DNA from 2 places in the Paenibacillus sp. FSL K6-1330 genome. Region 2 is predicted to be linked to the other one. Evidence: riboswitches for the same ligand, from Rfam matches in the RefSeq annotation. Region 2 holds a riboswitch; the other holds the start of a gene.
What was found. Region 2 has a riboswitch for thiamine pyrophosphate ahead of NYE54_RS03255 (ABC transporter substrate-binding protein). Riboswitches for the same ligand answer to the same signal wherever they lie in the genome.
Positions count from the first base shown of each region.

Region 1 (4,717 bases), 3.2 Mb from region 2:
GTCACAGAACAGTACGAACCCGGCCCCCAGCAGCGCGGTATGCGAAAGGCTTTTTTTCAAGTGGTCTCCTAAGTACAAACTGACAATATTAGGTATGATCAGACCAAGAAACGGAATCACGCCGACCGTCAGCACGACAGATGCCGTAACCAGCGCCACGATGACCAATCCCAGATTCACAACTCTCCGGTAGTGAAGACCCAGGTTGGTTGCAAACTCCTCTCCCATTCCGGCCACCGTAAACTTGTTGGCGAACAGATACGCCAGAATCAAAAGCGGGATACTAATATAGAGCATTTCATACTGGCCCTTCATGATCATGGAAAAATCACCCTGAAGCCATGCGGACATATTCTGAATAAGATCATATTTGTATGCAAAGAAGGTGGCTATCGAACTCACGATATTACCAAACATCAGCCCTACGAGCGGGATGAAGATCGCATCCTTAAACTTAATCCGATCCAGTATCTTCATGAAGATAAAGGTTCCTACCAGAGCGAATACAAATGCCACGAGCATTTTGATAAGCGGACCGCTTGTCGTGAAGACGAGCATGGCTACCAAAATCCCCAGTCTGGCAGAGTCCATCGTACCTGCCGTGGTCGGCGATACGAACTTATTGCGGCTGAGCTGCTGCATGATCAATCCGCAGATACTCATGCTGACACCCGCCAATATAAGACTGACAAGCCTAGGAATCCGGCTTACAAGCATAATATGCTGTTGTTGTTCTGTCATCGAGAACAGTTGCAGTGGCGAGATATCTTTAACTCCAATAAATAATGAGATTATCGAGAGTACCACAACGGCTGCAAATAAGTATCTAATCTTCATGGCTCTTCCTTCTATGCGTATGTCTCTAAAATATCCGGGATCTCGCAATTTTCAACGCCATTCTCATTGAGATTGATTATCAATCGCGCTCTGATATGCATTATATCATCCTCATTCTGGCTCGACAAGGGTAATTGAGAATCAAAATCAATTAATTTGTTCATACTTGTATATTTTGTTCATGAATTGTTCATAATATGAAGTTTCGAGAAGACATAGCTAATATCCTCAGGTAGGAAGCACTCCTTTCGTTTAAACCTCCATATAATGAAGCTTCTCAAAAAGCCAAACGGATTCAATTCATATTTAATATATAAGGGAAATTATATTTAATCAAAAGTCGTTGACAATTACTCTAAGTTATATTAATATACTAACATAAATATTATTCCTAACTAAACGTAAGTTAATATGGAATGATAATTAAAAATATTGCTAAATAAGCAACATGCATATTTGCTTGAAGTAAAGGACATCTTCTTATCAGGCGAATGCAAATTCGATTACACCAGGAGGTTTTTTTTCAATGTCTAAAGATTTTTCAACTGCACTCAAAAGTCGCCGTTCTTATTACGGGATTAGCAAAGAATCCGTTATCTCGGACGAGCGTATTCAGGAAATCGTAAACGAAGCGGTTAAGTATACCCCGTCTTCTTTCAACTCTCAAAGTGCACGCGTCGTTGTATTGCTTGGCGAACAGCATGATAAACTGTGGAACATCACGGAAGGCATCCTGAAAGAAGTCGTTGGCGATGAAGAAGCATTCAAATCCACTGCCGACAAAATGGGCGCATTCCGCGCTGGTTACGGTACGGTATTGTTCTTCGAGGACAACAACGTCATTGCCGGGCTGCAACAGAACTTTGCCGCTTATGCCGACAACTTCCCGATTTGGTCCAACCAATCCAACGGCATGCTGCAATTTGTAGTATGGACATCCCTTGAAGCAGAAGGTCTGGGCGCATCCCTGCAGCACTACAACCCGCTGATCGACGAAAAAGTAAAATCCGAATGGAACATCCCGGAAAGCTGGAAGCTGCTTGCTCAAATGCCTTTCGGTAAGCCGGTTGCTGAACCAGGCGAAAAAGAATTTGCACCGCTTGAAGATCGCGTAAAAGTATACAACTAATTAAATAGATGAAAAAAGGCCGCCTCCCTAAGTTCCCGCAACTTGGATAGGCGGTCCTTTTATAATGGGCAAAGATTGAAAAACCGATCACTAAGCGATACAATTAGTCAAGTAAGAACCCTCGAACTTCTAAGATAACAGAAGCTCCGGGCAAACTTGCGATAACCAACTACATAGAATGTTGGCTGTACTAGGGGTGCCATGTGCTGAGAGACGGCGGTTTGCCGTTAACCCTTAACACCCGATCTAGGTCATACTAGCGTGGGGAAGTGTAGCATTTATGTTTATTTCTTTTCGTAGGCATAACTGCACTTTCTTCACGGGGTGCGGTTTTTTTGCGTGGACTTATATCATGGGGAGGAAATAACAATGAATGAGCTTGTATGCGGAACCAGTCGGATCGTTGGGTGCCGGTTCTCGGTATTTCCCATGACGGACCGGTTTGTGGAGGTCATCATGGGCGCACTACATTCCGTAGATACGGGGAAGGTATGGATTCAGACAGATGATGTGAGCACCTGTATTCGTGGACGTGCAGAGCATGTCTTTGATGTTACAAGGGCGATATTCGCCTATGCTGCAGCGAGTGGCGTGCATACCGTTTTTAATGGTACTTATTCCATCGGTTGCCCCGGAGATACGGACGCCGATGTATATATGACCGAGGATTCGACTCTCTTAAACAACGACATCGGGGAACATGCCGATATTGAGACTGCTTGCCAATTCGCTCTATACCCCATGGGTACCGATGACTACATGGATGTCATCTACGGTGAAGTTAATCGTACGAAGGCAGCCGGGACATTCGCCGGAAGCGTTCATTACGCCAGCCGATTGGATGGGTCTCTGGCCCAGGTGTTTGGATCCCTTGAAGAGGCTTTTTTACATGCGATTCAATCTGACAGCAGCCATTTGGTCATGACTGCGGTTGTGTCCGCACACAGCCCTTCGGTCAAAGCCGCATCGAATTGAGCTTTATTGAGGCAGACAAAAGCCCGGCAAGCGCCGGGCTTCCTGTCACTACTGCCAAGAATCTTGACGGTTTAAACCCAAGCACTCAAGATAATTACGAGCAGGATAAAGAGAACCAAAATAATTCCTACTGAATTGTTCCATCCACCGCCGCCATATACTCCGCTCATGAAGATCCCCTCCTGGATTTAAAGAATGACGTGATGTAATCACACTATTATAGTATTTCCCGTCTCGTGCTAGTGTCACGGCTAATGTACCCCTCTTTTTATATTGGCAAGGAAATTCTATTCGTCATAACCAATGAGAAGCTTGCCTCCGTACGGATGGAGCATTTCCTCGGTGAATGCCATAAGAACTGAAGGATCATCCTGGCGATACATCGCCGTGAGCGCTGCTTCCAATCGTTCTCCCAAGATCGAGTCATAGCGGTTGAACAGACGGAACAGCGTTTTCCCTTCACCCGTCCACTCCCGGTTCACCCTAAGTACAAAATCACAGAGAATCGCCGCTATTTTGTGCACCGTAAACCACTTTTCGGCATCCCTTCGGGGACTCTGCAAATCCAGCAGGTACTCGGTTAGCATATAACGGTATTCGTTAATGTCGGTTAGCATCAAGGGCATGGGTCCGTAATTCAAGTCGCTTCGAGCTTCCGCCTGCACCTCTTCTCCCTCAGGCAGCGCGTGCAGCACCGTCCCTTCTACGACCATCCGCTGCAATGAAGGATTCGCCGCGATCACTCCCTCATCGAAATATTCGCGATAGGAGGATAAAGACAATATAAATATTTCCGCGATCCACCCATGTGCCTCTATCGTCTTCCTGCTGAAATCATGACCATCCCGTTCAATGACTATGATGTCCAAATCGGATTGTTCGTTATATTCACCTCTGCTCGCGCTGCCGCCAAGCACAGCAAGCAAACAGTCGGGATAATCGTATTGTATGATGCGTTCCGCTGCCTCTACCGGTTCCATCCTCATGACGTTTCCTCCAGTATGATTCTGATCCTCCCGAAAAAAGGGCTCAAAATATCTAATTCAGCTAAAACCCTAAACGTACCTGAATCATATGGTAAATAAATAAACGATTACCCTCATGTTGATGACAAGGAAGAAGGGATAGATGAGATGAACTATATTCATATGCTCTCCAAATTAGGTATGGGCAGTGCCCACCCGGGAGGATTCGAGGCAACCCTCCGAATGCTGAAGAATTATCCCATTCAACCGGGCAGCCGCATTTTGGAGGTCGGGTGTGGAACGGGCAGAACTGCATGCCATCTCTCGGAGATGGGGTATCAAGTAACGGCCATTGACTTGAACGAAAATATGATCAAAAAAGCCCGTGCAAGAGCCGAAGCGATGGAAATCGACGTGCAATTCCAACAAGCGGATGTATGCGCATTGCCTTTCGAGGACAACCAATTCGACCTAATCATGGCCGAATCCGTTACCGTATTTACGGATACTACGAAATCACTGCCCGAATATTACCGCGTTCTGGATCATGGAGGCGTCCTGCAGGACAGAGAATTGCTGCTTGATAAACCCATGCCGGAGGCAAAACTTCAGGAACTGCTCGAATTCTTCGGAATTCCTAATCTCATGATGAGGGAAGAATGGGCGGACTCCCTCTTGGCTTGCGGGTTTAAACAGGAAGAAATTCTGGAGTACAACCACTTCAATGACCAGTTAAAGGAAGAGCAAACACGTCATCTGGATACATTTGAACAGCGCGATAAAGGACTCCTGTTCGATGTGGCGCTCTGGG
Region 1 covers NZ_CP150269.1:5,014,816-5,019,532, forward strand. Annotated here, with positions in the region: gene NYE54_RS22695 (ABC transporter permease) at 1-837, opposite strand, end outside; gene NYE54_RS22700 (nitroreductase family protein) at 1,364-1,966, shown strand; TPP riboswitch at 2,149-2,251, shown strand; gene NYE54_RS22705 (YkoF family thiamine/hydroxymethylpyrimidine-binding protein) at 2,336-2,941, shown strand; gene NYE54_RS22710 (sporulation protein YjcZ) at 3,013-3,111, opposite strand; gene NYE54_RS22715 (nucleotidyltransferase domain-containing protein) at 3,229-3,927, opposite strand; gene NYE54_RS22720 (class I SAM-dependent methyltransferase) at 4,075-4,717, shown strand, end outside.
Region 1: linked by a shared signal. The riboswitch ahead of NYE54_RS22705 (YkoF family thiamine/hydroxymethylpyrimidine-binding protein) and the one ahead of NYE54_RS03255 (ABC transporter substrate-binding protein) in region 2 are both predicted to bind thiamine pyrophosphate.

Region 2 (4,717 bases):
GCCATCCAATCCAGCAGCTCTTCGGTTTCGTTCGTGGAAGGGAGGTGCTGCTCCGGATGATAACCGAAAGCCGGCCGCACCATCGGTCCGTACTGCCTGGCCAGCTCCAGGTTTCGCTTGCAGGAAGCCAGATGCATGGAGACGGAGATAACGGATTGAACCTCATGATGACGGATATCCGCGAGAATCGCTTGTTGATCGGATAACGAATAGCTGTCCAGATGAATATGAGTGTCCAACAGTGGTAAATTGGCTTCACTTTGCGTGAATGATTTCATCGTTACATAACCTCGCTTGTAAGCTTCCACGAAGCGCTTGGCTAATCATGGATGTATGTATTCCGCTGGCCTTAATCGGTCAGCGCTTATGCTGTTCTTCCCGCATGATGGCGGAAATTTCGGTTTTTAATGCGATGAAGGACGGATCCATCAGGATGTTTTCCCGGCGCGGGCGGGAGAAAGGGACTTCTACCCGTTTCAAGATGGTTCCGGGCCGGGCTGACAGGATATAGATGCTGTCCGAAAGGAGCAGTGCCTCCTCGATATGATGGGTAATCATCAGCACCGAACGGCGCGTATCCTCCCAGATATCGAGCAGCCAGCGCTGCATATCGCTGCGCGTCAGCGCATCCAATGCGCTGAACGGTTCATCCAGGCACATGACTTCCTGGGGACTCATTAGTGCGCGCAGAAAAGCCGCCCGCTGCTGCATTCCGCCTGAAAGGGTGTGCGGATACGCCTTCTCGAAGCCGGTGAGGCCGGCCCGTTCCATCCAGCTGCGGGCATGTTCCCTGGCAGCGGCTTTCGTGGTGCCTCTCAGCTCCTCGGGAAGGAGCACATTGTCCTCCACCGTACGCCAAGGGAACAGGGCTGGCTGTTGAGGCATATAGGCGATGCGGCCTTTTTCCCCGGTCACGTCCTGACCATCCATGAGGACCGAACCCGTATCCGGAGCGGTTAATCCCCCGATGATATGGAAGAGTGTGCTCTTTCCGCTGCCTGAAGGACCGATCAAGGAGACGAATTCCCCGGGTTGTACCTGAAGCGAAAGGCCATCCAGTACATGCACTTCGCTGCGCCGGTCGCGGAAGGTTTTCCGAAGGCTGCGAACCTCGAGGGCAGGTGCTGATGAGACCGACGCAGTGGACGGGTAAGCCCCGTCCTGCACAGGCAGGGATACTTGAGGTGTCATATCGATAAATGGCCTCTTTTCATATAAGATTCGAAATGTCTATTCACAAGGGGCTCAACCTTTTCGATTCCAGCGGATGAGCCGCTTCTCCAGCAGGGTGATCAGCAGCACCATCAGCAGGCTGAGCAAGACGATGACCAGGATGGCAACAAATACCCGATCCGTGCGGTAGCCGGATTTTTGCAGCATCATGTAGTAGCCGATTCCCCGGTCCGAGCCGATCCATTCCCCGATAACCGCCCCCATCACCGAATAGGTGGCCGCAATTCGAATCCCGGAGAAGATGGAGGGAAGGGCATGCGGCAGCTCCAGCTTGGTGAAAATTTGCCACGAGGTAGCCCCCGCCATCTGCATATAATTCATCATGGTGCGGTCGGTACGTGCGAGTCCATCCAGGGCCGCAACAGCGACAGGGAAGAAGCAGACCAGCGTAATCACGATAACCTTGGGCAGCATGCCGAAGCCGAACCAAATCATGAGAAGCGGGGCTAGGGCGATTGTCGGCACATTTTGGCTAAGAATAAGAAGCGGATAAAGGGCGGTTTTGAGAAAAGGCACCATGTGCAGTGCCAGCGAGATGATTAGACCGATTGCCGTACCGATTATAAAGCCGATCAGGGTTAATTGCAGGGTGGCCGCTGTATGCTGGAAGAGACCGGAAGCTCCAGTAACGGCCTCATGCCCGATGGCCGTCGGTGCAGGCAAAATAAAGGGTTCAATGTCGAACACGGATACTGCCGCCTGCCATACCACCAAAAAGAAGAGAACCGCCACAACGGGCGGCCAAACAGAACTCCACCAGCTTCTCATGGACGGTATTTCTCAGTCAGCTTATCCATGCTGATGCCGCTTGGATGATGCGCGATTTTGACCTGGGATATGATGCTGGGACTGCCCGCATTCACCAGCGCCTCGTGCATGCGCTCAACGATCCTGAGCAGCTCGGAGAGCTCTCCTTCCATGGTCGTTTCGAGTGCATGAACCTCGTATTTCACGCCTGATTCCTGAATAACCTTGATCGCTTCATCTACATAAGGGATGCTGTCGGTCCCGTTTGGCGTTCTCGGTATTACTTGAATGCTCAAGAGAGTATTCGCCATATAAACTCATCCTTTCGTGCAAGCTGTATTGTAATGGAAGAGAGGCGGCCTGCTGCAAAGGCCGTCTCTCTTCTTTAATATAGAAATAACCTTATGGCTTCTCCGGTAAAAATTCATTGGTAAATGCGCTGTCAGCGTCAAGCTCCTTCTCCAGCAGCTTGCGCTCAAACATCCAGTCTGCGTACCCCGACCATACTTCGGCTTTCTGTTCGCCCCAGCGGGATGCATCATCCTGATAACGGGGGCTCAGCCATTTCTGGCTGGCGAGAACCAGTTCGGCATCCAGGTCGGGAACAGCCTTCGTCAGCAGGGCTGCCGCATCTTCGGGATGTTGAATCGCATAGTCGTATCCTTTTGAAGTCGCCCGCATGAACGCTTTGACAAGCTCAGGGTCTTCCTGGATCTGCTTCTCGTTCGTTACGATCACCGGTGTGTAATAATCAAGCTGCTTGGAGTAGTCCTTCACATAAATCATGTCAAGCGGCTCATTGCGAAGCTCGGCTTCAATACCCGTCCAAGCATAGAAAATCCAGGCGAAATCAATGTCGCGTTTGACGGCCGTAAAATAATCGGCATCGCCCATATTGACCATATTCACCTTGCTGACATCGGCACCATCGATCTCCATGATGGACTTCATAACCGCTTCCTCCACAGGCGAACCCCAGCCGCCATAGGATTTCCCTTCAAAATCGCCTGCCTTCAAGATGCCTTTATCCTTGGGAGCCGCAAAGCCGGATGTATTATGCTGAATGATCGCTGCGATGGAAACGAGCGGCAATCCTTGGGTTCTGGCCAGCGTTACGCCTTCCTGATAGCTGATGCCAAACGGCACATTTCCGGATGCGACCAGCGTATCCGTTCCGCCTGCTCCCGGCTGGACGATCTGGACATTAAGCCCTTCTTCCTCATAATACCCAAGCTCCTTCGCTGCATACAGGCCGGTGTGATTCGTATTGGCAGACCAATCGAGCATCAGCTGTACGTCACGGAGCTTCCCGGAAGTCTGACTGTCCTCACCTGCGGCGCCTGTCTTCTTGTTCTCTCCGCTTGTACCGCATCCGGACGCAACCATCAGCAGGACGCAAGCGAGAAGCAGCGGAATCCATCTTCCCTTCTTCATCGTTTCTTCTCTCCTTTAAGTTCTCTTTCTATTACCTCGCAACTCCACAAAAAAAACGCCCTGATGATATCAGGACGCATGACGGCGTAAGTGTATACCACGGCAAATAAATAGCTGCCGCAAACATGGGCTTCCTACGCTGGCATTACCCAGATCAGGTGTAAGGGTCAGTATCATATCGGATACACTCTCAGCCGGCCAAATTCCAGCTCCCCCGGTATTTATGAAGTTTCGATCATTACATCCGCTATTATAGTCCTAACACAGCAGACCTGTCTAGTTCGAAGAGGCGCGAACGTGACAGGTCTTTGTTAGAACACTAATGCAATGGGAGAATTAATTGATGCTATGAACCTTTCACAAGGTAAAGTGTTTGAATACGGCTTCTACGCAGAGATTAGCGCTGGAAGAACTCAATCCATTCTCCTTCGGGACCGTGCACGAAGAAATAGCGGTACCCGTTCGGAAGCGTCACGATTTCCTCGTCCAAGTGAGGAACGTCAAGTCCCTGCACACGGGCATATTCCTCTTCAATGTTATCCGTGCTGACTGCAAAATGATGTACCGTTCCTTCCGAAGGCAGCGTGTCGCTGTATCCCTGAATAAGCTCGACTTCCGTCTCGTTGCTGCCGTTAAATCCTAGGAACGCCAGCTGGATGACGCCATTAGTATGGGTCAGGCGGTCCTTCAGCTCAAGTCCGACTACGGATGTATAGAAGGCGATTGTAGCTTCAAGGTCCCGGACAACAATACCAACATGATCCAATCGTTTCTGTGACATGGTTCAACACCCCTTCCGATTCATATAAGATATGACTGAAATATTATCATATAATTCCTATACGTCAAGTGGGTGTTATGTTGTTTGTGCACAGACTAATAAGATGATTTTTCTTTCATTTCCTCATCTTTACTTTTGGGTGGGCAAAAAGTATCATGAGAAATAGATATGTTAATTCAAAAGACCTAACACACTTAAAGTGAACCAGCGTACCTTTTGGCCGAGGAGGAATGCTTATGAGTCCAACTCCAGCAGATCATCTGTGGATTCGACTCGCCATAATATATGCATTCATTCAGATAATGATCGCTCTGTGGATGCCTGATGCTTTATCGCTTCAGCGTGTACTAGTCATTATTTCTCCTGCAGCCGCTTCCGTTTATTTAATGCGGATCCGTCGGCGTTTTGAGGTTCATCTTCGCAGGTTTTGGCTTATTGTGAGTCTCGGATTGATGGGGGAGGCAGTGGCCCGAACCCTCCACGCATGCAATATCTGGTTTGGAAAAGAGAACGCTTTCCTGC
Region 2 covers NZ_CP150269.1:740,652-745,368, forward strand. Annotated here, with positions in the region: gene NYE54_RS03235 (TatD family hydrolase) at 1-278, opposite strand, end outside; gene NYE54_RS03240 (ABC transporter ATP-binding protein) at 358-1,191, opposite strand; gene NYE54_RS03245 (ABC transporter permease) at 1,246-2,001, opposite strand; gene NYE54_RS03250 (MTH1187 family thiamine-binding protein) at 1,998-2,291, opposite strand; gene NYE54_RS03255 (ABC transporter substrate-binding protein) at 2,383-3,414, opposite strand; TPP riboswitch at 3,529-3,640, opposite strand; gene NYE54_RS03260 (VOC family protein) at 3,812-4,195, opposite strand; gene NYE54_RS03265 (GGDEF domain-containing protein) at 4,432-4,717, shown strand, end outside.